DNA from 3 places in the Streptomyces sp. NBC_01451 genome. Region 1 is predicted to be linked to each of the others. Evidence: riboswitches for the same ligand, from Rfam matches in the RefSeq annotation. Region 1 holds a riboswitch; each other region holds the start of a gene.
The links. Region 1 has a riboswitch for cyclic di-AMP ahead of OG595_RS37565 (C40 family peptidase). Riboswitches for the same ligand answer to the same signal wherever they lie in the genome.
Positions count from the first base shown of each region.

Region 1 (8,105 bases):
CCCGCGTCCTTGGCGAGGGCGCGGCGCTTGTACAGAGCCAACTTGACGGGGCCCGGCCCGGTGGCGAACTCGACGTACTTGCCGCCGAAGCTCTTTCCCACAGTGAGACCCTGTTCGATGTAGAACTGCTTGCTGGCCTTCACGTCCTCGACGCCCAGCAGGAGCACGAGCTCGTCGAAGTCCCGGGTGACCGGGCCCGTGTCCTTCTTCGCCGATGTCGCGATCTTCCAGATCGTGCCGTCCGGGGACTGAACGACGCCGCCGTAGCCCCACAGGGACTTCGAGGTGGGCTTGAGGGCGGTGGCGCCGGCGTTGAGGGCGGCGCCGACAAGCGCGTCGACGTTGCCCGGCTGGGACACCACGAGCGACAGGGTGAAACCGCGGAAGCCGGTCGTGGGGGCTTCGGAGGCACGCAGTCGCACTGGCGGCGGGACCAGTCCGAATGCGGTGGAGTAGAAGCGGGCGGCGGCTGTGGTGTCGGCCACCTCAAGGGTGACGGAGTCGATGGAGTTCATGTCCTCGACGGTAGGGCGGCCGAGTCGCCGATACTTCTCGAAAACTGCTCGGTCTGGCCCGCTGGGGCCCCGGGCCCGAGCGGCCTTCGGACCGCCGCCCCGCCTACCCGAGCCGTGGTCGGCGTTGAGCAGCCGGGCTGGTGCGACGCGCTCGCGCCCCTGTCAGTCGGCGCCTTCCCCGTACCGGACAAGCACGGAGAGTTACCGCTCGGGACGCTCTGGCTGGCGTCACGCGCTTTCGGCATCGTCCGGTGGCGCACTTCTTCGGATTCCTCCTCACCCTCTCCTTCTGGCCGTTCGCCCTCGACCCGAACAGCCCTGTCGCCTATCTGCCCGGCCTGCCCTCCACCAAGCAGTGCTGTTAGGTCTTGAGCATTGCTCGACAGACTGTGAGGAACGATCTTCGATCCAGGGCGTGATACGGCCTCTGACGTGGTCTTTATCCTTGCTTGATAAAACCCGCTGTGGGTATTGCCACATCCGGGGTGTCAGAGGGTCCAGCTAGGGTCTGTTCACTGCCTACAAACGTGTAGCTGCGCGGGAGGACCGACCCATGGCGTTCGGCTGGATCGACGAGCAGGCCGAGGCGCGACGCCGCGCGGGACTCGTGCGGACCCTGCGGCCCCGCCCCGCCGACTCCCCGCTCCTCGACCTCGCGAGCAACGACTATCTCGGCCTGGCCCGCCACCCCGAGGTCACCGAGGGCGCGGCGCGGGCCGCCCGGCGGTGGGGCGGGGGCGCCACCGGCTCGCGGCTCGTCACCGGCAGCACCGAACTGCACGCGGAACTCGAACGCGAACTGGCCGACTTCTGCGGTTTCGAGGCCGCCCTGGTCTTCTCCTCCGGCTACGCGGCCAACCTCGCCGCGGTCACCGCGCTCGCACCGCACGGCTCCCTCGTCGTCTCGGACGCGGGAAACCACGCCTCGCTGATCGACGGCTGCCGCCTGGCCCGGGGCACGACCCAGGTCGTCGGGCATGCCGACCCGGACGCAGTCCGCAAGGCTCTCGGCACGCACACCGGGCCCGCCGTGGCCGTGTCCGACACCGTCTTCTCGGTCGACGGGGACGCGGCACCGCTGGCCGAACTGGCCGCCGCCTGCCGGGAGTTCGGCGCCGGGATGGTCGTCGACGACGCGCACGGGCTGGGGGTTCTGGGTGAGGGCGGGCAGGGGTCGGCGTACGCGGCCGGGCTGGCGGGCGCGCCGGACGTCGTCGTGACGGTCACGCTGTCCAAGTCGCTCGGCAGCCAGGGGGGTGCGGTGCTGGGGCCGGCCCCGGTGATCGAGCACCTCGTCAACGCGGCCCGTACGTTCATCTTCGACACCGGCCTCGCCCCCGCTGCGGCGGGCGCGGCCCTCGCGGCCCTCGGGCTGCTGCGCCGCGAGCCCGAACGGGCCGCACGGGCGCGTGCGGTGGCGCGTGATCTGTACACCCGGCTGACGGCTCAGGGGCTGGCGGCGGTGCGGCCGGACGCGGCCGTCGTCTCCGTGCGCGCCCCGTCACCGGAGGGGGCCGTGCGGTGGGCGGCCGACTGCCGGGCCGCGGGAGTGGGTGTGGGCTGCTTCCGCCCGCCGTCCGTGCCCGACGGAGTGTCCCGGCTGCGGCTGACCGCCCGCGCGGACCTGGCCGAGGAACAGATCGCGCGGGCGGTACAGGTGATCGGCGAGAACCGACCGTAGATCCGTAGATCCGTAGATCCGTAGATCCGTAGATCCGTAGAACTGTGGATCCGTGGTGATGCGGGTGATCAGTGACACGCGACCATGAGTCGGCGAACCGCGGCCGTGCGTCGTGGGGCGATCACCGGAGCGCGGTGAGGAAACCCTCCCAGCTCTCGGGAGAGAAGAGCAGGATGGGCCCCGTCGCGTTCTTGGAGTCGCGTACGGCGAGCAGTCCGGCCCGGACTCCGGTGTCCGGACGGGCCGTCTCCACACAGTTGTTCGCGCCGGTGCTGTAGCTGCTGCGCAGCCATTGCGCACCGGGCGGTTCGACGACGGACAGTACGTTCCGAGGCAGTGCTGACATGGTGCCTCCTTACACGCCGTGATGCAGACCGGCGATGAAATCCAACGAGTCCTCGGGCGAAAGGGCGTGGATCTGAAGGGTGTTGAAGGCCTCGCTGTAGGCCTGGAGGTCTTCTTTCCGTTCGAGATAGAGGCTACTCACCATCTGGTCGAGAACAACCACATCCAAGTCAGAAGTGCTCGGAAAGGAGAAGATAACGAAAGGGCCGGTGATGCCGATATATGCCCCTGCGGCGAACGGCAGGATCTGGAGTTGCACCTGGGGCAGCCGGGCCGCTTCCATGAGGCGTCCCAGCTGACGCGTCATCACCTCCGGGCCGCCCACTTCACGGCGCAGCACCGCCTCGTCGAGGACCGCGCTCAGCGCCAGCGGCGGATCCGAGCGCAGTACGTCCTGCCGGGCCAGCCGCACCTCGACCAGCGCGTCCAGCCGGGCTTCCTCCAGGCCGTCCACGGCGGCCCGGGTCATCGCACGGGCGTACTCGCGGGTCTGCAGCAGCCCCGGTACCACCGAGGTCTCCAGGGTGCGCATCGTGCTGGCCTGCGACTCCAGGCTGATGAAGTCCCGGTAGGTGGGAGGCAGTACGCCACGGTAGGCATGCCACCAGTGGTGCCGGCCGCCGTGCTCGCCGCCCGCCAGCACGAGCAGCAGCTCGCGCGACTCGCTGTCCGGGACCTGGTACGCGTCGAGAAGTAACCGGACGTCGTCCGGCTTCACCCCGCTCGCGCCCGTCTCGATCCGGCTCACCTTCGACTGGTGCCAGCCCACCAGACGGGCCGCCTCACCGCTCGTGAGCCCGGCCCTGGCACGCAGCGCGCGCAGTTCGGCGCCCAGTTTTCGGCGGCGCACCGCGGGACCGTACTGCATGGGCCACTCCTTACTCCTAATGAGCCGCCCAAATACGATCTGGGGTCGCAGAGTTCACCGCTTCGAGCGACAGATATATGCATATCTTGGTGGATCGCACCCCGTGACCCGCGCGGGAATGGCAGTCTGGCGCGAAGCACCAGTCCGGGACCGTACTCGAACCAGCCGCTCCGTGTCGGGCCGCGGTCCTGTGGGAAAGGGACGACGTCGCCATGGCAGATCACCTGGAAGCATCCGTCACTCTGCCGAGCGATCCCGCCTCGGTCTCCGCCGCCCGTGCGTATGTGGCCAACGTGCTGGCGGAATGGGGCCTGCCGGGTGACACCGAGGCAGCCGACAGCATCCGTCTGATCGTCTCGGAACTCGCCACCAACGCCGTACAGCACACCTTCGGGTTGTCACCCACCTTCACGGTGGACGTCGCCCTCGACCGTGACGAACACCTGCGCATCGGCGTGACCGACAGTCACCCGCGCTTCCCCAAACGTCTGCCCGCCGCCGTGCAGCAGGACAACGGCCGCGGGATGGTCATCATCCGCTGGCTGACCGCGGAGTCGGGCGGCAGACTGCGCGTCCACCCCACCCGCGAGGGCGGCAAGACGGTGTCGATCGAACTCCCGTGGACGGTCCCGGCCAGGCCCCCGGTGACGGCGGTCGGCCAGCAGGAGCCGTAACGGTTCGGCCCTACGTCCCGCTGCCGTGGCCGACGCCGTGCGCGCGGCCGAACGCGCCCCGCAGCAGGGCGCGGAAGGCGTCCGCCGCGGGCGCGCTCTCGCCGGTGCGTCGGACGACCGAGATCGTCCGGCGGAGGTCGCCCGGTTCCAGCAGCCGGGTCCCGACCGGTGTGACCGCCGTGCGCGCGACCATCTCCGGTACGACCGCGACCCCGAGCCCCGCGCTGACCAGCGCGCACACCAGGGCGTACCCCGGTGTCGCCACCAGCACCGACGGGGTGGCACCGGCCCGGGCGAGGGCCGCCTCCACGCCCTGGCGGGGCGGATGGTCCGGCGCCATGCTGATCAGCGGCTGGCCCGCCAGCCCGGCCAGGGGCAGCCGTGACGTGTCACCCGCCAGCACATGGCCGGGCGCGGTCACCAGGACCAACTCCTCGACGAGGACCGGTTCGGCGGTGACCGACGCGGGCAGCGGCGCGGGTACGGCCGGTTCGTAGGTGTGCGTGAGCGCGAGATCGACCTCCCCGGCGGCCACGGCTGCCACCCCGGCGGGCGGTTCGTAGTCCGCGACCGACAGCTCCACGTCCGGATGGGCCCGGCGGAACGCGCTCAGTACCGGCGGCAGCAGCTGGATACCGGCCGTCTGGAAGGTGCCCAGCCGCAGCGCGCCGCCCGACAGGCCGGTGAGCCGGGCCAGTTCGTGCCGGGCGCGGTCCAGCTCGTCCAGCACCCGGCGGGCGCGCGCCGTCAGCAGCTCGCCCGCGGGTGTGAGCCGGGCGCCCCGGTGATGCCGTACGAGCAGGGCGGTGCCCGTCTCCCGCTCCAGCTTGGCGAGTTGCTGCGAGAGCGCGGGCGGCGTGTAGCCGAGGCGCTCGGCGGCGCGGGTGATGGACCCGGCCTCCGCGACCGCCACGAGAGCGGCGAGGCGTGTGGGGTCGTACATCCGGCTGCTCCAGGTAACGGGACGGGAGGCCATGATCGAGGCTTAACGGTTGCTTAAGGCAGACCCAGGTTATTCGACATACCTGTTGAAGGCCTGCCCCGGGCACGCTGGACGCCATGGACGCACAGCTCATCGCCTTCACCGGGGTCGCCGCGGGCATGGTCGCCATGCCGGGCGCCGACTTCACCGTCGTCGTGCGCAACGCCCTCGTCTCCCGGCGGGCCGGGGTCGCCTGCGCGCTGGGGATCACCGGCGGGCTGCTCCTGCACACCGCGCTGGCCGTCGCCGGTGTCGCAGCCGTGCTCACGGCGGTGCCCGCGCTCTTCAGGGCACTGCAACTGCTGGGCGGGGCCTACGTGTTGTACCTCGGGGCGCGGACGCTGTGGTCGCTGCGCGGGCCTCGGGCGGCGGTGGCCGAGGAGGCGCGGACCGCCGTACGTCCGTGGCGGCAGGGATTCGTCACCAACGCGCTCAATCCGAAGGCGCCCATCACGTTTCTGAGTCTGCTGCCGCAGTTCGTGCCGGCGGGCGCTCCCGCGCTGCCCCGGACGCTGCTGCTCGCGCTGATCATCGTGGCGCTTGCCCTGGTGTGGTTCCCTGCGGTGGCGCTCCTGGTGGACCGGCTCGGCCGGTGGCTGCGCCGGCCGCGGGCCGCCCGGGCCGTCGAGGCGGTCACCGGCACCGCGCTGACGGGCCTCGGCGCGCTGCTCCTGCTGGAGCCACCGCTGTCGCTTCTGCCGCTGTGACGGGTCCCGGGCCGGGACGGCTGCCTGCCTACGGCCGCCGTCCCGCCCCGGGGAGGTCAGCTGACCCGGCCGTACCAGACGCTCTTCGTCCAGATCTTCTGGAGCTTCACGACTTCCCCGGTCTTCGGGGAGTGCCAGATCTTTCCCTTCCCGGCGTAGATGCCCACGTGGTAGACGTTCGAGCCCGAGTGGAAGAAGACCAGGTCTCCGCCCCGGCGGCTCTTGGCGGCTATGTGCTTGGTCTTGTTGTACTGGGCCGCTGCCGTACGAGGCAGGGACTTGCCCGCCTTCTTGAACGAATACTGCGTGAGACCGGAGCAGTCGAACCTCTTCGGTCCCGCGGCGCCGTACTTGTAGGGCGAACCCTTCTTCGAAGCCGCGATCTGAAGTGCCTTCGTCGACGGGGCGATCGCCGCGGCTTCGGTTGCGACTCCGGGGATCACCAGGCTGCCGCCGACGGCGGCGAGGGTGAGAGCCGAGGCCGTACCGGCACGGGTCATCAGCGACGGGACACGATTGAGCGCAGACATGCGCAACCCTTCGTCAGCCGCCTGTGAAGGATGACCTGTCGGATTCGGGCTGGCGAAGTTGCCCGGCCGCTGACGCGGCTTCACCCCAAGGGCTGCTCGGCCCGGTCATGGCGTGACCGTTCCGGCGACCCGTCGTGCTTGGGTCCTCCACTCCTGCCGATGCACATCTGTCGACCGGTCATCCAGGCGGCGGCAGGACTCGGCGTCCGCCCGGATCGCCCCGCCGCTTGTGGCGGGGGCTTGTCGTCAGGAAGGGATCTTGGCTCATGGAAGTAGGAAAATCCCAATGGAATCGGGGCTTTGTGGTGTTACTCACCGCTGACCCATTCGGGTGGACACCCTTACTCCCGGACGACTTTCGAGGGGGTCGCGCACCCTCGGACCAGCGCTTGAGCGGTCTCGTTTCGGTCACGAACTACGCGCGTCGCGCAAGCCGAACGGGCCGCTCGGGGGACCGGCGACTACTCCAAACGGGGGATGGGGTGCAGTCACTTCCCGCCGCGTTCCGGACACCCGGGCGCCGCCGCACACGGGTCCGCCCGGCACGCGTCCGCCGCCCGGACGGGTCAACTGGCGGGCTCACGCGGAACGGTGACGCGCGCCGTGCGGCGCTCCCCGTCGAGGACGCGCAGCGCACGCGCCAGCGTATGGGCGTGCACCTCGGCCTCGCCCCGCTGATGCATCAGCTCCAGCGCGTCCCGCAGCGCCACCGCCTTGGCGACCAGCGCCTGCGCGGCCCGCAGCCCGCGGTACGTGTCGCCGTGGTAGGCCGGGTTGATACGGCCGAGCAGATCGGCGACTTCGAGGTAACGGTCGATCAACTCGCCCTCCGCGCGCGTCAGGGCGGGCAGCGGAGGCAGTTCGGGCGGAAGCATCGGCGGCTCACCTCGTGCCGGGGGCGGGGGACGACGACTTGCGGCTGGGCACGATCCGGTCCACCAGGCCGTACGCCAGGGCGGCTCGGGCATCGAGGATCTTGTCCCGCTCGATGTCGGCGGCGACCTGCGCCGGGCTCTGTCCGGTGTGCCGTACGAGCAGTTCTTCCAGCAGGTTACGGACCCGGCCCAACTCCCGGGCCTGAATGGCGAGATCGCTCGCCTGCCCGTGGACCGGCTCGGCCAGCGAGGGCTGGTGGATGAGCACCCGGGCCCCCGGCAGCGCGCTGCGCTTGCCCGGCGTACCCGCCGCCAGCAGCACCGCCGCGGCGGAGGCCGCCTGCCCCAGACAGATCGTCTCCACCTCGCAGGTGACGTACTGCATCGTGTCGTAGATCGCCGTCATCGCGCTGAACGAGCCGCCGGGGGAGTTGATGTAGAGCGAGATGTCGCGGTCGGGTGCCAGGTATTCGAGGTGCATGAACTGGGCCATCACGTCGTTCGCCGAGGTGTCGTCGACCGGAGTCCCGAGAAAGACGATCCGTTCCTCCAGGAGCTTCGAGTACGGATCGAGTGTCCGGCTCCCGGCGCTGGTGCGTTCGGTGAACTCGGGCAGGACGTAGCGGGCTGACGGGTCGTCGGTGTCCTTCATGGCGCGCGCCTCCTCGGTGGCTTCCGTAAGAAATGTACAGGACGTACAGAGGCTGGCGCGAGGGATCCGCGAGGTGCTCGCTGACGGCGAAAACCCCGGGGAGCGGGCTGTTCCACGGGGATTCCGGGCCGTCTTCGGGTGGAGGCCGGGTGGGCGGGGCCTCGGCCGGTCCGGCGACGAGGGTGAGGTGAGTGGCGGTTCCGCGCCGAGGCGCCGGGCCCGGGGACGTACGGGCGCCGACCGGGAACCGGGCGCCGATCGGCCCGACGTCCGCGG
Region 1 covers NZ_CP109479.1:8,519,244-8,527,348, forward strand. Annotated here, with positions in the region: gene OG595_RS37525 (glyoxalase) at 1-515, opposite strand, end outside; partial or broken gene OG595_RS37530 (ECF transporter S component) at 773-871, shown strand; gene OG595_RS37535 (8-amino-7-oxononanoate synthase) at 1,069-2,196, shown strand; gene OG595_RS37540 (DUF397 domain-containing protein) at 2,318-2,542, opposite strand; gene OG595_RS37545 (helix-turn-helix domain-containing protein) at 2,552-3,409, opposite strand; gene OG595_RS37550 (ATP-binding protein) at 3,622-4,083, shown strand; gene OG595_RS37555 (LysR family transcriptional regulator) at 4,094-5,026, opposite strand; gene OG595_RS37560 (LysE family translocator) at 5,143-5,772, shown strand; gene OG595_RS37565 (C40 family peptidase) at 5,829-6,302, opposite strand; cyclic di-AMP (ydaO/yuaA leader) riboswitch at 6,306-6,485, opposite strand; gene OG595_RS37570 (hypothetical protein) at 6,869-7,177, opposite strand; gene OG595_RS37575 (ATP-dependent Clp protease proteolytic subunit) at 7,185-7,829, opposite strand.

Region 2 (11,352 bases), 5.0 Mb from region 1:
CGGCAGTTCCGACGAGGGGACGGTGTGGGGACTGTGCAAGGGCAGTGGCAGCAAGCCGTATCAGACGGTCGTCGACATCGCGGACGCCACCGGGCCCGCGTACAAGTGCAGTTGTCCCAGCCGGAAGTTCCCGTGCAAGCACGCGCTCGGGCTGCTGCTGCTCTGGGCGGGCGGGGACGGCGCGGTGCCGCGAGGGGAGGCGCCGGGCTGGGCGGAGGAGTGGCTGGCGGGGCGGCGGAAGCGGGCGGAGGAGAAACGGACGGCGGGCGCGGCCGGTTCCCCGTCCGGTTCCGGTGATCCGGAGGCCGCTCGACGCAGGGCGGAGCGCCGGGCCGAGCGGATCACGGCGGGGGCGACGGAGCTGGAGCAGCGCCTCGCCGACCTGCTGCGCGGCGGCCTGGCCACGGCGGAGCAGGCGGGGTACGGGCTGTGGGAGGAGACGGCGGCCCGCATGGTCGACGCCCAGGCCCCCGGACTGGCGGCGCGGGTAAGGGAGTTGGGGGCGATCCCGGCGTCCGGCCCGGGCTGGCCGGTGCGGCTGCTGGAGGAGTGCGCGCTGCTGCATCTCCTCGACCGGGGCTGGCTGCGCCGGGACGAGCTGCCGGACGGTCTGGCGGCGACGGTCCGGTCGCGGATCGGCCTGCCCGGCTCGGCGGACGGCCCGCCGGTGCGCGACCAGTGGCTGGTCCTCGCCCAGTACGAGACGGCGGACGCCCGCCTGACGACCCGCAGGATCTGGCTGCACGGCGCGGAGTCGGGCCGTACCGCCCTGCTCCTCTCGTACGGGGCGGCCGGCCGGGCCCCCGAACTGGCACTGCCGGTCGGCCTGGCGTTCGAGGCGGAGGTGTCCGCGTATCCCGGCGCCGGGCAGTTGCGGGCGGCCCTGGGAGAGCGGTTCGCACCACCCGCGCCGACGGGGACACGGCCGCCGGGGACGACGACCACGCGCGCGGCGGAGCTCTACGGTGACGCCCTCCGGGACGATCCCTGGCTGGACTCCTTCCCCGTGACGCTGGACCGGGTGATACCCGTCCCGGACGGCGGCTCCTGGCAACTGGCGGATGCCGACTCCGACTTGGCGCTGCCCCTGGCCCCCTCCGCCGTCGCTCACCCCGGCCTGTGGCGCCTCGTCGCGCTCTCGGGCGGGGCTCCCGTGACGGTCTTCGGCGAGTGCGGCCACCGCGGTTTCACTCCTCTGACGGCCTGGCCGGAGGAGGCGGCGGGACAGGCGGTCCCGCTGTGCTGAGGCGACCCGGCACAACACGACTCACGGCTCCCCGACTCCACCGCTCCCGACGAAGGGGAATCTCATGAACGGCAGCAGGGCCTCCACCCCCGTGGACTCGCCTTCCGTGATCTCGCCCTCGGCGGACGCCTGGGAGGAGCTGGTCACCGCGGCGCTCCTCGGCACGGAGCGGCGTACGCCCCCGGGCTGCCCGCCGGGCAGGCAGGCGCCGGTCGCGCTGCTCGACGCGGCGGCCGTGGAGACCGTACGGCGGCGTGCGGGGCTGCGACCGGCCAGGGCGGCGACGCGGCCGGAGCCCGCAGCGGCGGACCCACGACCGCCGCTGCCGCCCGCGGCGGCCCGCCGGCTGTCGCTGCTGCTGGCCGACCGGCCCGGCACCCCGGGCGGCAGCGGTCGCCGGGGCACGGCGCCGGACCTGATGGAGCTGCTGCCCCAGTGGCTCGCGGCGGCGAACACGCACGGTTTCGCGGCGCCTCCACAGGCGCTGCCCGCACTGCTCGACGCGGCCAGGGGGCGTACGGATCTGCGTCCGGCGGCGCTCGCGTTCGCGGGCCCGCGCGCGCTGTGGCTCGCCCGGCTGAACCCGGACTGGCGGTTCGCCCTGCGCTCGACGCCGGGAGGGGGCGCGTCCCTGCCGGGCGTCGAGGAGGCGGAACAGATCCAGCGGCTCTGGCAGGAGGGCCTGTTCGCCGAACGCGTCTCCCTCCTCGCGGCGATACGCGCGCGGGAGCCCGCCGCCGCCCGGGAGCTGCTGGAGACGACCTGGGCGACAGAGCGGGCCGAGGACCGGCTGATGTTCCTCGACTCGCTCCGCACGGGACTGCGCGCCGAGGACGAGCCGTTCCTGGAGCGGGCGTTGGCCGACCGCAGCCGCAACGTCCGGGCGACAGCTGCGGAGTTGCTGTCCGCGCTGCCCGATTCGGCACTCGCCGCACGGATGGCGGTCCGCGCGGGAGCGTGCGTGGCCCTCGACCACACGAGCAGCGCGGACGACGCAAGCGTTACGGGCGGTACGAGGGGCGGGACGGCGCTGGTCGTCGAGGCACCGCACGAGTGCGACGCGGGCATGGAGCGCGACGGCGTCGTGGCCAAGGCCCCGGCGGGGCGTGGTGAACGGTCCTGGTGGCTCGGCCAGTTGGTGGAGGCAGCGCCGCTCGGATCGTGGTCGGGGCGGCTCGGCGGACGTACGCCCGAGGAGATCGTGGCGCTGCCGGTGGCCGACGACTGGCAGGGCGAGCTGCACGCCGCGTGGTGCCGGGCTGCGGTGCGGCAGCGGAACGCCGACTGGTCGAGGGCGCTCCTCGGCGCGCCCTCGACACCCGGAGCCGGCGGCCCCGGGGCGGTGTCCCTGGCGGAGCGGGCGAAGCTGCTCGCCACGCTGGCCTCCGCCGAACGGGCCGACTGGGTGGCGGGGTTCATCGCGACGCACGGACTGTCCGAGGCCTTCCAGCTGCTCGGGGTGTGCGCGGTGCCGTGGGCGCCACCGCTCGGGCGGGCAGTGGTCGACGCACTCAACATCGCTCGGGACGCCGGGAGTTACCCATGGAGCTTCAGCGGGGTGATGGGGCTCGCGGAACGCTGCCTCGACCCCTCCGAGGCCGGCCGCCTCGACGGCCTGCTGGCGATACCCGACGAGGGGAAGGACGCCTCACCGGGCGCGGGCAGCTACTGGGCGGAGGCCTTCCAGCGCCTCGTAGGCACGTTGCGTCTGCGCGCGACGATGGAGGAGGAACTGACAGCGGGCGGGCGGGTGGGAGAAGCCTGAGCCGCCACCGGGACCCACCCGCACCCCGAGGCCCCACGCCCGCAGCCCGCACGCCCTACGCCCCCGCCGACTCCCGTACGTGCGCCCGCACCCACTCCACGGCAGAACCCGTGGTCGCCCCGGGGACGGTCTCCTCGCCGAACACCTTGATGTCCGCCGCGTCCTGCTCCCGCAGGAGGTCGCCCACAGCCGCGAAGAGCGTGCTGTGGGCGCCGGAGGGGACGGAGAGCCAGATCGCGTCGGCGTCCTCCTGGATCGCGGTGCCGACGATCTGCTCGGGGGTCTGGTGAAGTCCGGTGTAGATGACCTCCATACCGGCGTCACGCAACGCCCGCGCCATCACCTCGGCTTCGCGGTCGTGACCGTCCGGCCCCGGCTTCGCCACCACCACACGGATCGGACCGGCCGCGACACCCATCTTTGCCTCCATGAAGTGAACGAACGTTATGTCAAGCATCCCGCAACCGGCAGTTTCGCGACGGATTCCGAGGGGGAAATCACACGGTGGGACACGTTCGCCGCGCACCGGTGGGACCGGCGCAAGGGGAGCCGCATCGAGGTCGTCGCACCACCGCGTCGCGAGCCGCGCGCCGTGGGGGTGCGGTGCGTCGGAGATGGCACGAAGGGCAGTAAGGGCACGACAGCGGGGAGCTTCGTCGCCGTCCGGCAAGGAGCTTCACCGCCCCTTGGCGTCACGCACGCCGCACGCCTCACTCGTGCACCACCACCGCCGACGCCACCACCGGCCGCCCTCGTCGCGACCCCCCACGAGGGCACACGAGGGACAGAGAAGTCCACCGTGTGCCGACAGGAGGTCGGCCATGAAGGTCATCCGGGCAGCACTGCCCCTGCTTCCGTTCTGTCAGCGCGTCCTGCCGAGCAGGCTGACGGGGCTCTCCGTCGCACTGCTGAAGGCGACCGCCCTGGAGATCGCGATCCTGGCGGGACATCTGCTCCTCTATCCGTCGGGCATCGTCCAGGAACGCCGCCCCACGCCCTGTGGCCCCTCCCCCCTCTGTGACCCCTCCGACCCCTCGGCGCTCCCGGGAGCCCTCAACACCGCCGCCGCCCCCACCCACCTGCCGACGCAGCCGAAGCCCCCGGTCGTCCTCCTCCACGGCTTCATCGACAACCGCTCCGTCTTCGTCCTGCTGCGCCGATCCCTCGCCCAGCACGGCCGGCAGCAGATCGAGTCGCTCAACTACTCCCCGCTGACCTGCGACATCCGTACCGCGGCCGAGCTGCTCGGCCGGCACGTAGAGGAGATATGCGAGCGCACGGGCCACCCACGGGTGGACATCGTCGGGCACAGCCTGGGCGGCCTGATCGCGCGCTACTACGTGCAGCGCCTCGGCGGTGACCTCCGCGTCCGTACGCTCGTCACCCTCGGCACCCCGCACTCCGGCACCCGCGTCGTCCCGCTGGCCGACGCGCACCCGATCGTCCGCCAGATGCGCCCCGGCTCGGCAGTGATCGAGGAACTGCGCCTGCCCGCGCCGGACTGCCGTACGCGCTTCGTCAGCTTCTGGAGCGATCTGGACCACCTGATGGACCCGCCGGAGACGGCCCGTGTCGACCACCCGGACCTGCTGGCGGAGAACGTGCAGGTCAGCGGCGTCGGCCACCTCGCCCTCCCCGTACACCCCGCCGTCGCGACCGGGATACGGCAGGCACTGGACGAGAGCGACCACTCCCTCACCGCCGTGTCGCAGACGGACAAGGCCCGAGCCGGCGGACTGACCGTGGCGTGAACCCGGCCCCGAGCGCCGCCCGCGGGCGGGCCAGGGCCGCCGAACAGCCCCCAAGATTCGAACAATCTTCGAACGCCAGGCCAAACCCGTGCCCGCAGTCCCCCGAAACACGGCCGAATGCCCGTTTCCCTCAGGCACGAAACCTGCGGAAGATTGTCGCGCCCGCGTACCGCCGGGTACAGTCGCCGCACTGCTCTGCCAGCCCCTGTTGTCGAGGCGAAAGAGAAGTTGGTGAACGAACGTCACCCGTCGGGGACCATGACCCCCCCGGCTCCGGCTTCCGATGCCGCGACGGCCCATTACGCGTCGTACGGCACGCAGGAAGTCCCTTTCGGTGACTTCACCACGCACGACCCCACCTTCGCCAACGGTTTCGACACGGGCATGGGCACGGGTAACGGCACCGGAAATTTCGAAACCGACCCGCTCTTCGGCGACATGCCGGGCGAGGACACCACCGGTTCCTACGACAACTCCCAGTGGTCCACCGGCAGTCACCAGACCCTGAACTACGACCCGTACGCGGCCCAGCACCACGCCGCCTACGACACCGGGGCTTACGACACCACCGCCTGGGCGCCGGGATACCAGCAGCTCGCCGGGATCCCCGCGCAGACGCCGCCTCCGGGCGGTGACAACAGCGGCCAGTGGGATGCGAACGCCTGGCTCCAGCCCGAGCAGGCCGGCCCGGCCAACCAGACCCAGCAGTGGGAATGGGGCACGCAGGCCTTCGACACGGGCGTGTACGACGCCACCCAGTGGAACTCGGACAGCGGCCCGGACAGCACGCCCGCCCCGTCCACCGAGTACGAGCACACGCACGAGCACGAGTACGACCAGCAGGCGACCGCACTGTTCGAGCAGATCACGGACGCTGCGGAGTACGACCAGCACGCCCTCGCCCACGACGAGTCGGACCCCTTCACCGACGGCGAGCTGCCCGCCGAGGCCCCGCTGCTCGACGGCCAGGAAGAGGTCGCCCCGGGCGCGATGCCCGGACCCGGGCGCGCGGCTTCCCGTACGGCGGCGCGCAACGCGGGCCGGTCCCGGCGCCGTACCCCGGCCAAACGTTCCGCCCTGCTGACCATCGCTGTTCCGTCCGCCTGTGTGATGGGGGTCGCGGGGATCGCCGCCGCCTCCGTGGGCGGGATGAACGGGGACAGCGAGCAGAACACGACGACGTCGGCGGCGGACGGTGTCGCCGTGAAGCCGTCCACCGCGAACAACAAGCTGGACTCCCAGCTGGAAAGCCTCTCCGCGGGCGCCGACGACTTCGCCGACCGGGCCAGCCGGACGCAGGAACGTATCGACCTCAAGGCCCAGCAGGTCGCGGAGAAGAAGGCTGCGGCGGCGGAAGCCGCCCGCAAGGAGCGACTGCGCCCGAAGTACGCCCTTCCGGTCGAACAGCGCGGCCTCAGCGCCTACTTCGGCCAGGCCGGCATCAACTGGATGTCCGTACACACCGGGATCGACTTCCCCGTCTCGTACGGCACGACGGTGATGGCCGCGACCGACGGCACCGTCCGGACGCAGTGGAACAGTGCCTACGGCAACATGATGATCGTGACGGACAAGGACGGCACGGAGACGTGGTACTGCCACCTCTCCACCTACCAGGTCCCGTCCGGTACGACGGTCAAGGCCGGCGACCCCATCGCGTACTCCGGGAACTCCGGGAACTCGACCGGCCCGCACCTGCACTTCGAGGTACGGCCCGCCGGCGGCTCGGCGATCGACCCGCTCCCGTGGCTGCGCAGCCACGGCCTCGACCCGACGTAATCGGCCGCAGCGCCCCCGATGCCCCGATAGGGGCACTAAGGGGGCGTGGGGAACTGCGCGACAAGCCACAGCGAACCCGCAGGTTCCGCACCGAGCATCCAGCGGAGCGCTAAAGCTTTTCCACCGGCGCGTAGCGCAGCAGCAGCCGCTTCGGCTTGTCCTCGCCGAAGTCGACCGTCGCCTCGGCGTTCGAGCCCGTGCCGTTGACACCCACCACGGTGCCCAGCCCGAACTGGTCGTGCGTCACCCTGTCCCCCACCGCCAGCGCGACGACCGGCTTCTCGACACCGCCGCGGCGCGTGGCGAAGCCGGACGCGCCCGAGGCCGCGGAGCGCGACCGCGAGGACGCCAACGACGAGAACGACGACGCCACCCCGGAGGCCGGGCCCGAGGATGTCGCCGGAGCCATGGCGCCCGTGCGCTTCCACTCCAGATGGGCCGCCGGGATCTCCTCCAGGAAACGCGAGGGCGGGTTGTACGACGGCTGCCCCCACGCACTGCGCAGCGACGAGCGCGTCAGGTACAGCCGTTCACGCGCGCGCGTGATGCCGACGTACGCGAGCCGCCGCTCCTCCTCCAGTTCCTTGGCCTGGCCGAGGGCACGCATGTGCGGGAAGACGCCGTCCTCCATGCCGGTCAGGAACACCACGGGAAACTCAAGGCCCTTGGCGGTGTGCAGGGTCATCAGGGTGATGACGCCGGAGCCGTCGTCGTCCTCGTCGGGGATCTGGTCGGAGTCCGCGACCAGGGCGACCCGCTCCAGGAACGCGGCGAGCCCGGCCGGGGCCGGCGGCTCGCCCTCGGCGGGCTGGTCGGCCTCGGCCGCTTCCCCGGCCGCGGCCGATTCCTGCTCGAACTCCAGGGCCACCGCGGCGAGTTCCTGGAGGTTCTCGATCCGGGTCTCGTCCTGCGGGTCGGTCGACGCCTGCAACTCGGCCAGATAGCCGGTGCGTTCGAGGACCGCTTCGAGGACGGTGGCCGGGCCCGCGCCCGACTCCACGATCGTCCTCAGGTCCTCCATCAGCGTGTTGAACCGCTTGACGGCGTTGGTCGACCGTGAAGCCATCCCGTACGCCTCGTCCACGCGCTTCAGTGCCTGCGGGAAGCTGATCTTCTCGCGCTGGGACAGGGCGTCGATCATCGCCTCCGCGCGGTCGCCGATGCCGCGCTTGGGGACGTTGAGGATGCGGCGCAGCGGCACCGAGTCCTCCGGATTGGCCAGGACGCGCAGGTAGGCCAGGACGTCCCGGACCTCCTTGCGCTCGTAGAAGCGGACGCCGCCGACGACCTTGTAGGGCAGGCCGACGCGGATGAAGATCTCCTCGAAGACACGGGACTGGGCGTTCGTCCGGTAGAAGACGGCGACGTCGCCCGCCTTCGCGTCGCCCGCGTCCGTCAGCCGGTCTATCTCCTCGGCGACGAACTGTGCCTCGTCGTGCTCCGTGTCGGCGACATAGCCGGTGATCTGAGCACCCGCGCCCGCGTTGGTCCACAGGTTCTTGGGGCGCCGGGACTCGTTGCGCTCGATGACCGCGTTGGCGGCGCTCAGGATCGTCTGCGTGGAGCGGTAGTTCTGTTCGAGCAGGATCGTCGTCGCATCCGCGTAGTCCTCCTCGAACTGGAGGATGTTGCGGATCGTCGCGCCCCGGAAGGCGTAGATCGACTGGTCGGCGTCGCCCACGACACACAGTTCGGCGGGCGGTACGTCGGCGGCGTCACCGGTGTGCTCGGCGGTGCCGACGAGTTCCCGTACGAGCGCGTACTGGGCGTGGTTGGTGTCCTGGTACTCGTCGACGAGGACGTGCCGGAAGCGGCGGCGGTAGTGCTCGGCGACGTCCGGGAAGGCGCGCAGCAGGTTGACCGTCGTCATGATCAGGTCGTCGAAGTCGAGCGCGTTGGCCTCACGCAGTCGCGACTGGTACATCGCGTACGCCTGGGCGAGGGTCTTCTCGAAACCGTCGTTCGCCTGGGCGGCGAAGTCCTCCTCGTCGATCAGCTCGTTCTTCAGGTTGGAGATCTTCGCGCTGAAGGACTTGGGCGGGAAACGCTTGGGGTCCAGGTCCAGATCGCGGCAGACGAGCGCCATCAGCCGCTTGCTGTCGGCGGCGTCGTAGATCGAGAAGGAGGATGTGAAGCCGAGCCTCTTGCTCTCCCGCCGGAGGATCCGCACGCACGCGCTGTGGAACGTCATCACCCACATCGCGTTCGCGCGCGGGCCGACGAGGTGCTCGACGCGTTCCTTCATCTCGCCGGCGGCCTTGTTGGTGAAGGTGATCGCGAGGATCTGGCCGGGGTGGACGCCCCGCTCGCCGAGCAGATACGCGATGCGGTGCGTGAGCACACGCGTCTTGCCGGAGCCGGCGCCCGCCACGATGAGCAGGGGGGTGTCGGCGTGCACGACGGCCGCGCGCTGGTTCTCGTTCAGCCCGTCCAGGAGCGCGGCCGGGTCCACCACCGGGCGCGGGGCGCCGTCGCGGTAGTACGCGTCCCGGTCCGGCGGCGCGTCGAACTTCCCGCCGAACAGGTCGTCCGGAACGGGCTCCGGCGCATGCTCGTCCTCGGGCGGCGGCGGGGGTTCCTCCTCGCGGGCCCGAGGACCCTGGAGGTCCGCCAGGAAGCTGTCGTCAAAGAGGCTGCTCATCGCTCTCCGAGTCTAGGCGCCCCCACTGACAACCCGCCGCCACCCCGAAAACATCCCCCCGTCATCCGCACCGGACGATCCGACCTGTCCGAACAAGGGGCACAAAAAGCGCGCACTCACGGAATTCACCGACCAGTGCGACGGAAAATTTCCGACTGATCACACAAAGCGATGTTTACGGCCGAGGTCACAAAAACGTATCGGGCATAGCGGTCACCAACCTTCACAGGAGCCACACCTGTTGGTTAGCGTGCCGTAAGGCCGCTCGACCTCCACCGGCGAACATCGCCGGGCCGTGCGGCCTCCGCCGAGTCCGATCGTGCCGCCCCTCGCGGCAGGAGCCGGGGACCCACCGAAATCCTGGGGTGAATCGGTCCGACTGCCGTCCAGGGCAAGGACCGTAGGGCAATCCTTCCGAATGACCCGCCCGAACCCGACAGCTAACCCGGTAGGCGGAACGTGGAAGGAGTCGCCTCCCTTGGCGTCGTCGCACCGCAAGTCGCGTCCTACGGGAACGCGCGTAGCAGGCATACGGACCCCCGCCTTCGCCACGGCGGCCCTGACCTCCGTCGCCCTGCTGTCCCAGACCGCCAACGCCGCGCCGAACTCACCCGCCGCGCCTCCGGCGCCCTCCTCCGACGACAAGCCGAGCGTGGAGGATGTCGAGGCGAAGGTCGGCGACCTGTACCGCCAGGCCGAGACGGCCACCGACAAGTACAACGCCGCCAGGGAGAAGACCTCCGAGCAGCGGGGGCGCGTCGACGCCCTGATGGACGACGTGGCCCGGCGCACCCAGAAACTCAACGACGCGCGCGAGGAGCTGGGTTCCTTCGCCGCGGCCCAGTACCGCACCGGATCCGCCACCCCCGACACGACCACGACGTTCCTGCTCGCGGACGACCCGCAGGACTACTTCGACCAGAACCAGCTGATGGACCGCCTGACCGCCCGCCAGAAGGACGCTGTCGACGACTACACCGGGCAGCAGGCCGAGACGTCGCGGAAGCGCCAGGAGGCCACCGCGGGCCTGGAGGCGCTCACGGAGTCACAGGACGAGTTGCAGAGAACCAAGACCGCCGTCCAGACGAAGCTCGTACAGGCCCGTCGGCTGCTCTCCCGACTCACCGCCGAGGAGAAGCTGCGGCTCGCGGCGATCGAACGGGAGAAGCAGGCGGAGGCCCGCCGCCAGGCACAGGAACTCGCCCAGCAGCAACAGGCGGCGGAGCAGCAGCGGCAGGAAGCCGCGGCGGCGGCGCGGCAGCCGACGGGCACCAGCGCCTCGGACACGTCGACGGCTTCGGTCCCCGACTCCTCGTACGCCACCAAGGCCGAGAAGGCCCTGACCTTCGCACGCGCACAGGTCGGCAAACCGTACGTCTGGGGTGCGACGGGCCCGGACTCCTACGACTGCTCAAGCCTCACCCAGGCCGCCTGGAGGGCCGCCGGAGTCACCCTCCCGCGCACCACCTACGACCAGGTGAACGCGGGCAAGACGGTTCCCCTCTCCGACATCCGCCCCGGTGACCTGGTGTTCTTCTACGACGACATCAGCCACGTCGGCCTGTACATCGGCAACGGCATGATGATCCACGCCCCGAAACCGGGTGCGTACGTCCGGGAGGAATCGATCTTCTACGACGGCGAGTCGACGATCCACAGCGTGGTGCGCCCGGCCTGACGCGCCGTGGACGGAGGTCCGGCCGGGTCAGGTCCAGAGCACGGCGATGAAGATGTTCGCCGTGGTGAACAGGCCCACCAGGCCGAACAGTCGCTTGTCCACGGTCTCGTCGTCCCGCTTCACGTAGACGAGGCCGAGGATCACGATCAGCAGGGCCAGCTTCACACCGATCTTGATGTTGTCGACCGGCTGGTCGTCGGCCTGGTTGAGGCCCACCAGGACGGCGCCGGTGACCAGCATGGTGAACGCGCCGTGCAGCATCGCGGGCACGAAGCGCGCCGTCCCCTGCCCCATCGCCTTCAGCTGGGTGAGAAACCCGCCCAGGAGCGAGGCGATGCCGATGATGTGCAGGCCGACGAAGAGATGGATGAGTACGTCCATGGTCCCGGAGCCTAGCCAGCGGCGCCCGCGCCGTACGACACCGGGCCGGGCGTACAGCGTCCGCGAGGCGTGCACGCGGCACCCCGGGACCGCGCATATATGCACCCCATA
Region 2 covers NZ_CP109479.1:3,526,847-3,538,198, forward strand. Annotated here, with positions in the region: gene OG595_RS15310 (SWIM zinc finger family protein) at 1-1,246, shown strand, start outside; gene OG595_RS15315 (DUF5691 domain-containing protein) at 1,311-3,011, shown strand; gene OG595_RS15320 (cobalamin-dependent protein) at 3,067-3,429, opposite strand; gene OG595_RS15325 (esterase/lipase family protein) at 3,833-4,762, shown strand; gene OG595_RS15330 (M23 family metallopeptidase) at 4,994-6,541, shown strand; gene pcrA (DNA helicase PcrA) at 6,651-9,182, opposite strand; cyclic di-AMP (ydaO/yuaA leader) riboswitch at 9,478-9,652, shown strand; gene OG595_RS15340 (C40 family peptidase) at 9,661-10,860, shown strand; gene OG595_RS15345 (hypothetical protein) at 10,888-11,241, opposite strand.
Region 2: another riboswitch for cyclic di-AMP. It lies ahead of OG595_RS15340 (C40 family peptidase); the one in region 1 lies ahead of OG595_RS37565 (C40 family peptidase).

Region 3 (11,352 bases), 6.3 Mb from region 1:
CGCACCGAGGACCCCCGCTCCCGCATGCTCCGGGGCATCGCCGGGCAGTTCGGCGGCCCGCTGGTCGATCTGGCGGTCGAGGTCGAACGGAGGGTGGAGGCGATCCTGGCCGAACTCAAGCCGGGCCGCGAACTGCACACGAACGTCGAGTTCTACGCGGGCGTGGTCATGGAACTGTGCGGCCTGCCCCGCGAGATGTTCACCCCGACCTTCGCGGCGGCCCGGGTGGTGGGCTGGAGCGCCAACATCCTGGAGCAGGCGGAGGACTCGAAGATCATTCGGCCGGCCGCGCGGTACGTGGGACCCGTGCCGCCGGTGGCGGTGCCTTTGACGGTCTGACCGGGGCCGGCCGCCGGCCACCGTTCACCCGGTGACGACTCCCCGGCTCGTATCCTGGGGCGGCATTCGTTCCTCGTACGCGCGCGGGGCTGTGAGCCGGTGTGCGCGTCGGCGTGAGAGAGGCCGCAGATTGAGTCAGCCGGGTCCGGGTCAGAGCCCTCGGCAGATCCCTGTCATCGTCCTCGCCGGCTTCCTCGGTTCCGGCAAGACCACCCTCCTCAACCATCTCCTCCACCGCAGCGGTGGCAGTCGTATCGGGGCCATCGTCAATGACTTCGGGGCCATCGAGATCGACGCCATGGCCGTCGCGGGGGCGCTGGGGGACTCCACGGTGTCGCTGGGCAATGGATGTCTGTGCTGCGCTGTTGATGCGAGCGAGCTCGATGTCTATCTTGATCGGCTCACTCAACCCTCGGCCCGGATCGATGTCGTCGTCATCGAGGCCAGCGGGCTCGCCGAGCCGCAGGAGCTCGTCCGGATGGTGCTCGCCAGCGAGAATCCCCGGGTCGTGTACGGGGGACTCGTCGAGGTCGTCGACGCCGTCGAGTTCGACGACACGCGGGTGAAGCACCCCGAGGTCGACCGGCATCTCGCCCTCGCCGATCTCGTCGTCGTCAACAAGGTCGGGCGGGTCGCGGACGGCGGTGAGCGGGTCCTGGAGACCGTCCGCGGGCTGGTCGACCGCGCCGCTGTCGTCCCCGCCGACTACGGGCGTGTGGACCCCGAGTTCCTCTTCGACTGCCGGCCGACCGAAGAGCGCATCGGGCAGCTGTCCTTCGACGACCTGCACCATCACGGGGAGGGCGGGCACGGGGAGACCGAAGGCGGTCATGAGGGCGGTGCGGGGGGCCACTCCGCGCATCTGCACGCCGCCTACGACAGCCTCTCCTTCAGCTCTCCGGTCCCCCTCCATCCGCGTCGGCTGATGGACTTCCTCGACAGCAGGCCCGAAGGGCTCTACCGCATCAAGGGGTACGTCGACTTCGGGCCGCACGACCCGGGCAACCGGTACGCCGTGCATGCCGTCGGGCGGTTCCTGCGGTTCTACCCCGAGCCCTGGGCCGACGGCGAGGAGCGGCTCAGCCGCCTCGTCCTCATCGGGTCCGGCATCCGACCGTCCGCCCTCGGCAAGGACCTTGAGACCTGCACGGACGACGCCCCACACGCCGACGAGCACAGCATGTGGGGCGTCCTGAGGTACGTACGGGAGCAGAGCCCGGAGGGCTCCGGAGAGGCCGGCTGACCTACACCGGGCCCGCCACCACACCCACCGTCTTCGGCAACGACAGGCCCGAGCCGTCGCGGCGCGGGTCCATCTCCGGGAGGTCCGCCGGGGTGCCGTTCTTCTGGGACGCCCGCGCCGGTGCGGGGCCCGCCCAGGCCAGGGACAGACAGTCCTCACCCTTCAGGAACCGCTGGCAGCGGACGCCGCCGGTGGCGCGGCCCTTGCGCGGGTACTGGTCGAAGGGGGTCAGCTTCGCAGTCGTCTGCACCGAGTCGTCCAGCGTGCCCCGCGAGCCCGCGACCGTGAAGACGACCGCGTCGACCGCCGGGTCCACCGCCGTGAACGAGATCACCTTGGCGCCGTCCGTGAGCTTGATGCCGGCCATGCCGCCGGCCGGGCGGCCCTGGGGGCGGACATGGGCGGCCTGGAAGCGCAGCAACTGGGCGTCGTCCGTGATGAAGACCAGGTCCTCCTCGCCGGTGCGCAGCTCTGCGGCGCCGACGATCCGGTCGCCGTCCCTGAGCGTGATGACCTCCAACTCCTCCTTGTTGGAGGGATAGTCGGGGACCACCCGCTTGACGACACCCTGTTCCGTGCCGATCGCGAGGCCCGGGGACGACTCGTCGAGCGTCGTCAGGCAGACCACCGTCTCGCCGTCCTCCAGGGAGAGGAACTCCGACAGCGGGGCGCCGCCGGAGAGGTTGGGCGCCGCCATGGTGTCCGGGAGCCGGGGGAGATCGATGACGTTGATCCGCAGCAGGCGCCCGGCCGACGTCACCGCACCCACCTCGCCCCGTGCCGTCGCGGGCACCGCGGAGACGATCAGGTCGTGCTTCGCGCGCCGACCGTCCTCGTCCGCCGGGAACGGCTCGCCGTTCGCCGTACGCGCCAGCAGGTCCGTGGACGAGAGCAGGACCCGGCACGGGTCGTCGGCCACCTGGAGCGGGACGCCGGCCGCGGGGGCGGCGCCGGCCGACTCCAGCAGTACCGTACGCCGCTCGGTGCCGAACTTCTTGGCCACCGCGGCCAGTTCGGTCGAGACCAGCTTGCGGAGCTCCGCGTCCGACTCCAGGATCCGGGTCAGCTCCGCGATCTCGGCGGCCAGCCGCTCCTTCTCGGACTCCAGCTCGATGCGGTCGAACCGGGTCAGCCGACGCAGCGGGGTGTCCAGGATGTACTGCGTCTGGATCTCGGAGAGGGAGAACCGCTCCATCAGGCGTTCCTTCGCCTGAGCGGAGTTGTCGCTGGAGCGGATCAGCCGGATGACCTCGTCGATGTCCACCAGTGCGGTGAGCAGGCCCTCGACCAGGTGCAGCCGGTCGCGGCGCTTGCCGCGGCGGAACTCCGAACGGCGCCGTACGACCTCGAAGCGGTGGTCGAGATAGACCTCCAGGAGCTCCTTGAGCCCCAGGGTGAGGGGCTGGCCGTCCACCAGCGCCACGTTGTTGATGCCGAAGGACTCCTCCATCGGCGTCAGCTTGTAGAGCTGTTCCAGGACGGCTTCCGGCACGAAGCCGTTCTTGATCTCGATGACCAGGCGCAGGCCGTGACTGCGGTCGGTGAGGTCCTTGACGTCGGCGATGCCCTGGAGCTTCTTCGAGCCGACCAGGTCCTTGATCTTGGCGATCACCTTCTCCGGGCCGACGGTGAACGGCAGTTCGGTGACGACCAGGCCCACCCGGCGCGCCGTCACGTTCTCCACCGACACCGTGGCGCGGATCCGGAACGTGCCGCGGCCCGTCTCGTACGCGTCCCTGATCCCGGCGAGGCCGACGATCCGGCCGCCGGTGGGCAGGTCGGGGCCGGGGACGTGCCGCATCAGGGTGTCGAGATCGGCGGCCGGGTGGCGGATGAGGTGCCGGGCGGCCGAGATGACCTCGCCGAGGTTGTGCGGCGGCATGTTCGTGGCCATGCCGACGGCGATGCCCGACGCGCCGTTCACCAGCAGGTTCGGGAAGGCGGCGGGCAGCGCCACCGGTTCCTGCTCCTGGCCGTCGTAGTTGGGGGCGAAGTCGACCGTGTCCTCTTCGATCGACTCCGTCATCAGGGACGTCGCGTCGGCCATGCGGGCCTCGGTGTACCGCATGGCGGCCGGCGGGTCGTCGTTGCCCAGCGACCCGAAGTTGCCGTGGCCGTCGACCAGCGGCACGCGCATGGAGAACGGCTGGGCGAGACGCACCAGGGCGTCGTAGATCGACGAGTCGCCGTGCGGGTGCAGCTTACCCATGACCTCGCCGACGACGCGGGCGCACTTCACATAGCCGCGGTCGGGGCGCAGGCCCATCTCGTTCATCTGGTACACGATGCGACGGTGTACGGGTTTGAGACCGTCGCGGGCGTCGGGCAGGGCTCGGGAGTAGATGACCGAGTACGCGTACTCGAGGAAGGAGCCCTGCATCTCGTCGACGACGTCGATGTCGAGGATCCGCTCCTCGAAGTCATCGGGCGGCGGGGTCTTCGTGGTGCGGCGGGCCATCGCTGCCGGCTCCTTCTGATTCCTGGTCGTTCGCCTACGGGGTGCCTGTATCGGTGTCGAGAGCCCGATCGTGCTCAGCCCTGCGGGCCTCCGCGCGCTCGCCCTCTCGACACCGACGCGCCCCTGTGGCTCACTCCTGCTGAGACATGAACGGGATCTGACGCGGACCATTGTGGACTGCCGCACTGACAACGCGGACCAAGGCCCGTGCCTGCGGCGGTGTTGGGCCATGGCCGCTGATGCTGAAACGTACCGCCTGGAAGGCGGGGAATCTCGCTGTCGGCGTACGTCCGCCGGGAACTTCGCCAGCACTCCACACGCTTGCATACAGTGGCAGGACCGGCAGGAAAACAGCGGTTGCAACAACCGCATCCGCGATCGAAGGGACGTACATGCCCATGGGTCACACGGCCACAGCCGAGGCAGGCTCCGGCGGCCTGACAGCGACAGAGCACCGCCTCGCCAACGGGCTGCGCGTGGTGCTCTCCGAGGACCACCTGACCCCGGTCGCAGCGGTGTGCCTCTGGTACGACGTCGGGTCGCGCCACGAGGTCAAGGGCCGTACCGGCCTGGCTCACCTCTTCGAGCACCTGATGTTCCAGGGTTCGGGCCAGGTGAAGGGCAACGGCCACTTCGAACTGGTCCAGGGCGCGGGCGGCTCGCTCAACGGGACCACCAGCTTCGAGCGCACCAACTACTTCGAGACCATGCCCACCCACCAACTGGAGCTCGCGCTCTGGCTGGAGGCCGACCGCATGGGCTCGCTGCTCGCGGCCCTCGACGACGAGTCGATGGAGAACCAGCGGGACGTCGTCAAGAACGAGCGGCGGCAGCGCTACGACAACGTCCCGTACGGGACGGCGTTCGAGAAGCTGACCGCCCTCGCCTACCCGGAGGGCCACCCCTACCACCACACGCCGATCGGCTCCATGGCCGATCTGGACGCGGCGACGCTGGAGGACGCGCGCGCGTTCTTCCGCACGTACTACGCGCCCAACAACGCCGTCCTGTCGGTCGTCGGGGACATCGACCCCGTCCAGACGCTCGCCTGGGTCGAGAAGTACTTCGGATCCATCGCCGGGCACGACGGCAAGCCCGCGCCGCGCTCCGGCGCCCTCCCCGACGTCATCGGCGAGGAACTGCGCGAGGTCGTCGAGGAGGAGGTCCCCGCGCGCGCGTTGATGGCCGCCTACCGGCTCCCGGAGGACGGCACGCGCGCGTGCGACGCGGCCGACCTGGCGCTCACCGTCCTCGGCGGCGGCGAGTCCTCCCGGCTCTACAACCGGCTCGTACGGCGGGACCGTACGGCGGTGGCGGCCGGCTTCGGCCTGCTGCGGCTGGCCGGAGCACCCTCCCTGGGGTGGCTGGACGTGAAGACCTCCGCGGACGTCGAGGTGCCGGTCATCGAGGCCGCCGTCGACGAGGAGCTCGCCCGGTTCGCCGCGGAGGGCCCCACGGCCGAGGAAATGGAACGCGCCCAGGCCCAGTTGGAGCGCGAGTGGCTCGACCGGCTCGGCACGGTCTCGGGCCGCGCCGACGAACTGTGCCGTTTCGCGGTGCTGTTCGGCGACCCGCAGCTCGCCCTGACCGCCGTGGAGCGCGTGCTCGACGTCACGGCCGAGGAGGTCCAGCAGGCCGCCAAGGACCGGCTGCGCCCCGACAACCGCGCGGTGCTCGTCTACGAGCCGGTCTCCGGCGAGACCGCCGAGGACGCGGATCCGCCCCAGGACCCCGAGGCCGAGGCCACGATCGAAGCCACCGACACCGACGAGGAGGCGGCCAAGTGACCGAGCTCGCCACGATGGAGTTCCACCCCCAGCCCCAGGCGGGCGAGGCCAGGCCCTGGGCCTTCCCGGCCCCCGGGCGCGGCACCCTCGGCAACGGTCTGACCGTCCTGCGCTGCCACCGCCCCGGCCAGCAGGTCGTCGCCGTCGAGGTACTCGTCGACGCCCCCCTGGAGGCCGAGCCGGCCGGTCTCGACGGAGTGGCCACGATCATGGCCCGGGCCTTCTCCGAAGGCACCGACAAGCACTCCGCCGAGGAGTTCGCCGCCGAGCTGGAGCGCTGCGGCGCCACCCTCGACGCGCACGCCGACCACCCGTGTGTGCGGCTCAGCCTCGAAGTCCCCGTGTCGCGTCTCCCCAAGGCGCTCGGTCTGCTGGCCGACGCACTCAGGGCGCCCGCGTTCTCGGACAGCGAGATCGAGCGGCTGGTGCGCAACCGGCTCGACGAGATCCCGCACGAGACGGCCAACCCGGCCCGCCGCTCGGCCAAGCAGCTGTACAAGGAGCTGTTCCCGGCGTCCTCGCGCATGTCACGTCCGCGCCAGGGCACCGAGGAGACGGTCGCGAAGATCGACGCGGCAGCCGTACGCGCCTTCTACGAGAGGCACGTCCGGCCCGCCACGGCCACCGCCGTGGTCGTCGGCGACCTCACCGGCGTCGACCTGGACGCGCTGCTCGGCGACACCCTGGGGGCCTGGACGGGTTCGACGGCCGAGCCGCGGCCCGTGCCGCCGGTGACCGCCGACGACACCGGCCGTGTCGTCATCGTGGACCGCCCCGGCGCCGTGCAGACCCAGCTGCTCATCGGCCGCATCGGCGCCGACCGGCACGACCGCGTCTGGGCCGCCCAGGTCCTCGGCACGTACTGCCTCGGCGGCACCCTCACCTCCCGCCTGGACCGTGTCCTGCGCGAGGAAAAGGGCTACACCTACGGTGTGCGGGCGTTCGGCCAGGTGCTGCGCTCCGCCCCGGACGGCACGGGCGCCGCGCTGCTCGCCATCAGCGGCTCCTTCGACACGCCGAACACCGGTCCCGCGCTGGCGGACCTCTGGAAGGTGCTGCGCACCCTCGCGGCCGAGGGGCTCACCGACGCCGAGCGCGATGTCGCGGTGCAGAACCTGGTCGGAGTCGCCCCGCTCAAGTACGAGACCGCGGCGGCCGTTGCGAGCACGCTGGCCGACCAGGTCGAGCAGCACCTGCCCGACGACTACCAGGCGACGCTGTACCGGCAGCTCGCCGCGACCGGCACGGTGGAGGCCACCGCGGCGGCCGTCAACGCCTTCCCGGTGGACCGTCTGGTGACGGTGCTCGTCGGGGACGCGGCGACGATCGAGGAGCCCGTCCGGGCCCTCGGTATCGGCGAAGTGACCGTCGTCCCCGCCGAGTAGCGGCACCCGGCGTACACGACAGGAGCCCCGGTGACGAAAGCGTCACCGGGGCTTCTGTGTCCATGTTGATGCGCAAGTTGTCCGTATTGATGGAGAGGTGGACAGTCTGCACTGTGGCATGCGCTACAAAACCCGTGATCGGTTTGTTGATTGAAAGATGTCCCGTTTAGCGTCTGTCCGGCTGTCCGTCATGCACTGCGCCGCAGCCGCGGCACCGGACAGTCATCGCCGAGTCCCCGTACGGCGCGAGCCAGGGGAGCCGGGGACCCACCATGTGCAGTCCCTGGGGTGAATCGGATGCCCGCGTGTACAGCGAGGGTGTCCGTAGGAGACCTTCCTGCTCCGAACCCGTCAGCTAACCCGGTAGGCGAGAAGGAAGGAAAGGACCCACCACTACATGGCGTTCACCCGCGCCACCGGGAAGCACCGTCGTCCCAGCCGCCCCAGTCTTGTCACCCGTACGACCGTCCGCGCGGCCGGCGTCGCCGCCCTCGCGACCACCGGCGTCGTCGGCTCCCTCGCAGCTCCGGCGCTCGCCGCGGAGTCCACCGTCGAGCAGACCGGTCTCACCCCGGTGGTCTCCATCGGTGAGTCGCTCGCCGACGAGATAGACGCGCAGGCCGCCGCCCAGGAACAGGCCGCAGAGAAGGCCGCCGCCGAGAAGCGGGCCGTCGCCGCCGCGAAGAAGGAAGCGGAGGAGCGGGTCAAGGAGGCGCGCGAGGCGAAGGCCCGTGCCGCCCGTGAGGCCGAGCGCAAGCGCCTCACCAGCTACGTCGCCCCGATCGCCGGCTCGTACATCTCCACGGGCTACAAGGCGGGCGGCGCCGTCTGGTCCTCCGGCAGCCACACCGGTGTCGACTTCCACGCCGCGTCCGGCACCACCGTCCAGGCGGTGGGCTCCGGCACCGTCGTCGAGGCCGGCTGGGGAGGGTCCTACGGCAACAACATCGTGATCAAGATGATTGATGGTACGTACACCCAGTACGGTCATCTGTCGTCCATCAATGTGTCCGTCGGCCAGACGGTCACCCCGGGTCAGCAGATAGGCCTCTCCGGAGCCACCGGCAACGTCACCGGGGCGCACCTCCACTTCGAGGCACGTACGACCCCGGAGTACGGCTCGGACATCAACCCCGTCGCCTACCTCCGCTCGCACGGCGTGAACGTCTGACGACCCCGCGCACCACTTGTCGTGGCCCCGGCTCCCCGAGCCGGGGCTTTCGGCGTTTCGGAGGGTGGTGTGTCCAAAAAATATCCATCGATTCCGGCCTGCCGTCGGAAATTCCGGTTCTCTGCAATAGAGTCACTCAACACACGTCAATCGTCGACGTTTCACGGGGATTAAAGCGGAGGTCGGACATGCGTATTCCGGCGCACTCGGTATGCACGGCGATCCGGGACGACATCGTCGCCGGTGTCTACGAGCGCGGCAGCCGGCTCACCGAGGAACTGCTCGCGCGCCGCTACGGCGTCTCGCGCGTCCCCGTCCGCGAGGCCCTGCGCACCCTGGAGGCCGAGGGCTTCGTGGTGACCCGGCGGCACGCGGGCGCGTGCGTCGCGGAACCCACCGAGCAGGAGGCCTCCGACCTGCTGGAGATGCGCATGCTCCTGGAGCCGCTGGGTGCCTCCCGGGCCGCCCAGCGGCGCACCGAGGCCCACCTCAAGGTGCTGCGGGGCCTGGTCAGGCTGGGCCAGGAGCGGGCCAGGAGGGGGAACAGCGAGGATCTGCGCTCCCTGGGGGGCTGGTTCCACGAGACGCTGACCCAGGCCTCCGGAAGCCACACCCTGGCCTCGACACTCACCCAGCTCCGGCACAAGATCGCCTGGATGTACACGGTGGAGGCGCCTGCCAGCCCCGTCGACTCCTGGGCGGAACACGGGGCGATCGTGGACGCGGTGGCGCGCGGCGACAGTGAGCGGGCGCGGGCCATCACGGCGCTGCACACCGAGCGCGCGACCGCCGTGCACCGGCTTCGATTTCCGGGCGCCGGGGACAGGCCGGATCGTGTGAGGACTTCGCAACATCCCGTAAACATGACGGGCCTGCGTCATTAACACGGGAGCCGTATACAAAGAGAGTCGAATTCGCGGGAGGTTATTTCTGCTGCCCGCGATCGGGAATTGTGAAGGGCCCGCCCGATATTCGGGCGGGCCCTTCGCCGTGTGCGGGTGGTTCTTTTGCGGTGGCGACTGTCGCCACCCTCAATCAAGGACTCCGCCGGACTTTTCAGACCGTCTCGGGAAGTTCCTCGAGTCCCTCGGCCACCAGCTTCGCCAGACGGTCGAGCGCGGCGTCCGCGCCCTCCGCCTCGGAGGCGAGGACGATCTCCTCGCCGCCCTGGGCGCCCAGGCCGAGGACCGCCAGCATGGAGGCCGCGTTGACGGGGTTGCCGTCGGCCTTGGCGATCGTCATGGGGACGCCGGCGGCCGTGGCCGCACGGACGAAGATGGAGGCGGGGCGGGCGTGGAGGCCCTCCGCCCAGCCGACGTTGACGCGGCGCTCAGCCATGTGATGCTGCCCTTCACTGTCTCAGGGTTGTCTAGACCATTGTTCCATAGCGTGAAGCGTGCCGGGAGGCGGGCCGAAACCCGTCCCGGAACCGCGTTCGAACCCCGGCCTGGGCCCGACTCCGGTTCCCCACAGACTGCCTCGCGACGTTGTCGGACGCGAGCCGTACTCTGGGGCGCATGCAGAACTCGGCGGACCGGCACGAGTACCCCGCCCACTGGGAGGCGGACGTCGTGCTGCGCGACGGCGGCACCGCCCGTGTCCGGCCCATCACGGCGGACGACGCCGACCGGCTGGTCAGCTTCTACGAACAGGTCTCGGACGAGTCGAAGTACTACCGCTTCTTCGCGCCCTATCCGCGCCTGTCCGCAAAGGACGTCCACCGCTTCACCCACCACGACTTCGTGGACCGGGTGGGGCTCGCGGCCACGGTCGGCGGCGAGTTCATCGCCACCGTACGCTACGACCGCATCGACGCCGAGGGACTGCCCGCCTCCGGTCCCGCCCACGAGGCCGAGGTCGCCTTCCTGGTGCAGGACGCGCACCAGGGCCGGGGCGTGGCCTCCGCCCTCCTCGAACACATCGCCGCTGTCGCCCGCGAGCGCGGCATCCGCCGCTTCGCCGCCGAGGTGCTGCCGGCCAACAGCAAGATGATCAAGGTGTTCACGGACGCCGGGTACACCCAGAAGCGCAGCTTCGAGGACGGCGTCGTACGCCTGGAGTTCGACCTGGAGCCCACGGACCGCTCCCTCGCCGTCCAGCGCGCGCGGGAGCAGCGTGCCGAGGGGCGTTCCGTACGGCGACTGCTCGTCCCGGGCGCCGTGGCCGTCATCGGCGTCGGCCGCGCCCCCGGCGGCGTCGGCCGCAGCATCCTCGACCACATCAGGGACGCCGGTTTCACCGGTGAGCTGTACGCGGTCAACAGCGCCTTCCCGGAAGAGCAGAAGGACATCGACGGAGTGCCGGCCCACCGGTCGGTCGGCGACATCGGGGGCTCCGTCGACCTCGCGGTCGTCGCCGTCCCGGCCGCGTACGTCCCCGATGTCGTCACCGAGTGCGGTGAGCACGGCGTGCAGGGGCTCGTCGTGGTCTCCGCCGGGTACGCCGAGAGCGGCCCCGAGGGACGGGAGCGGCAGCGCGAACTCGTGCGGCACGCGCGCACGTACGGGATGCGCATCATCGGCCCCAACGCCTTCGGCGTCATCAACACGGCGCAGGACGTCCGGCTGAACGCGTCGCTCGCCCCCGAGATGCCGAGGCCCGGGCGGATCGGGCTGTTCGCGCAGTCCGGGGCCATCGGGATCGCGCTGCTGTCCCGGCTGCACCGGCGCGGGGGAGGAGTCACCGGGGTCACCGGGGTGTCGACCTTCGTCTCGTCCGGCAACCGGGCCGACGTGTCGGGCAACGACGTACTCCAGTACTGGTACGACGACCCGGACACCGACGTCGTCCTCATGTACCTCGAATCCATCGGCAACCCGCGCAAGTTCACCCGCCTCGCGCGGCGCACGGCGGCGGCGAAGCCGCTGGTGGTCGTACAGGGGACGCGGCACGGCGGCGCCGCTCCCCAGGGGCATGCCGTACGGGCCACGCGGTTGCCGCACGCGACGGTGTCCGAGCTGCTGCGGCAG
Region 3 covers NZ_CP109479.1:2,243,385-2,254,736, reverse strand. Annotated here, with positions in the region: gene OG595_RS09535 (citrate synthase/methylcitrate synthase) at 1-339, shown strand, start outside; gene OG595_RS09530 (CobW family GTP-binding protein) at 470-1,582, shown strand; gene OG595_RS09525 (DNA gyrase/topoisomerase IV subunit A) at 1,584-4,040, opposite strand; gene OG595_RS09520 (M16 family metallopeptidase) at 4,433-5,827, shown strand; gene OG595_RS09515 (M16 family metallopeptidase) at 5,824-7,212, shown strand; cyclic di-AMP (ydaO/yuaA leader) riboswitch at 7,429-7,597, shown strand; gene OG595_RS09510 (M23 family metallopeptidase) at 7,610-8,383, shown strand; gene OG595_RS09505 (GntR family transcriptional regulator) at 8,572-9,267, shown strand; gene OG595_RS09500 (HPr family phosphocarrier protein) at 9,440-9,721, opposite strand; gene OG595_RS09495 (bifunctional acetate--CoA ligase family protein/GNAT family N-acetyltransferase) at 9,901-11,352, shown strand, end outside.
Region 3: another riboswitch for cyclic di-AMP. It lies ahead of OG595_RS09510 (M23 family metallopeptidase); the one in region 1 lies ahead of OG595_RS37565 (C40 family peptidase).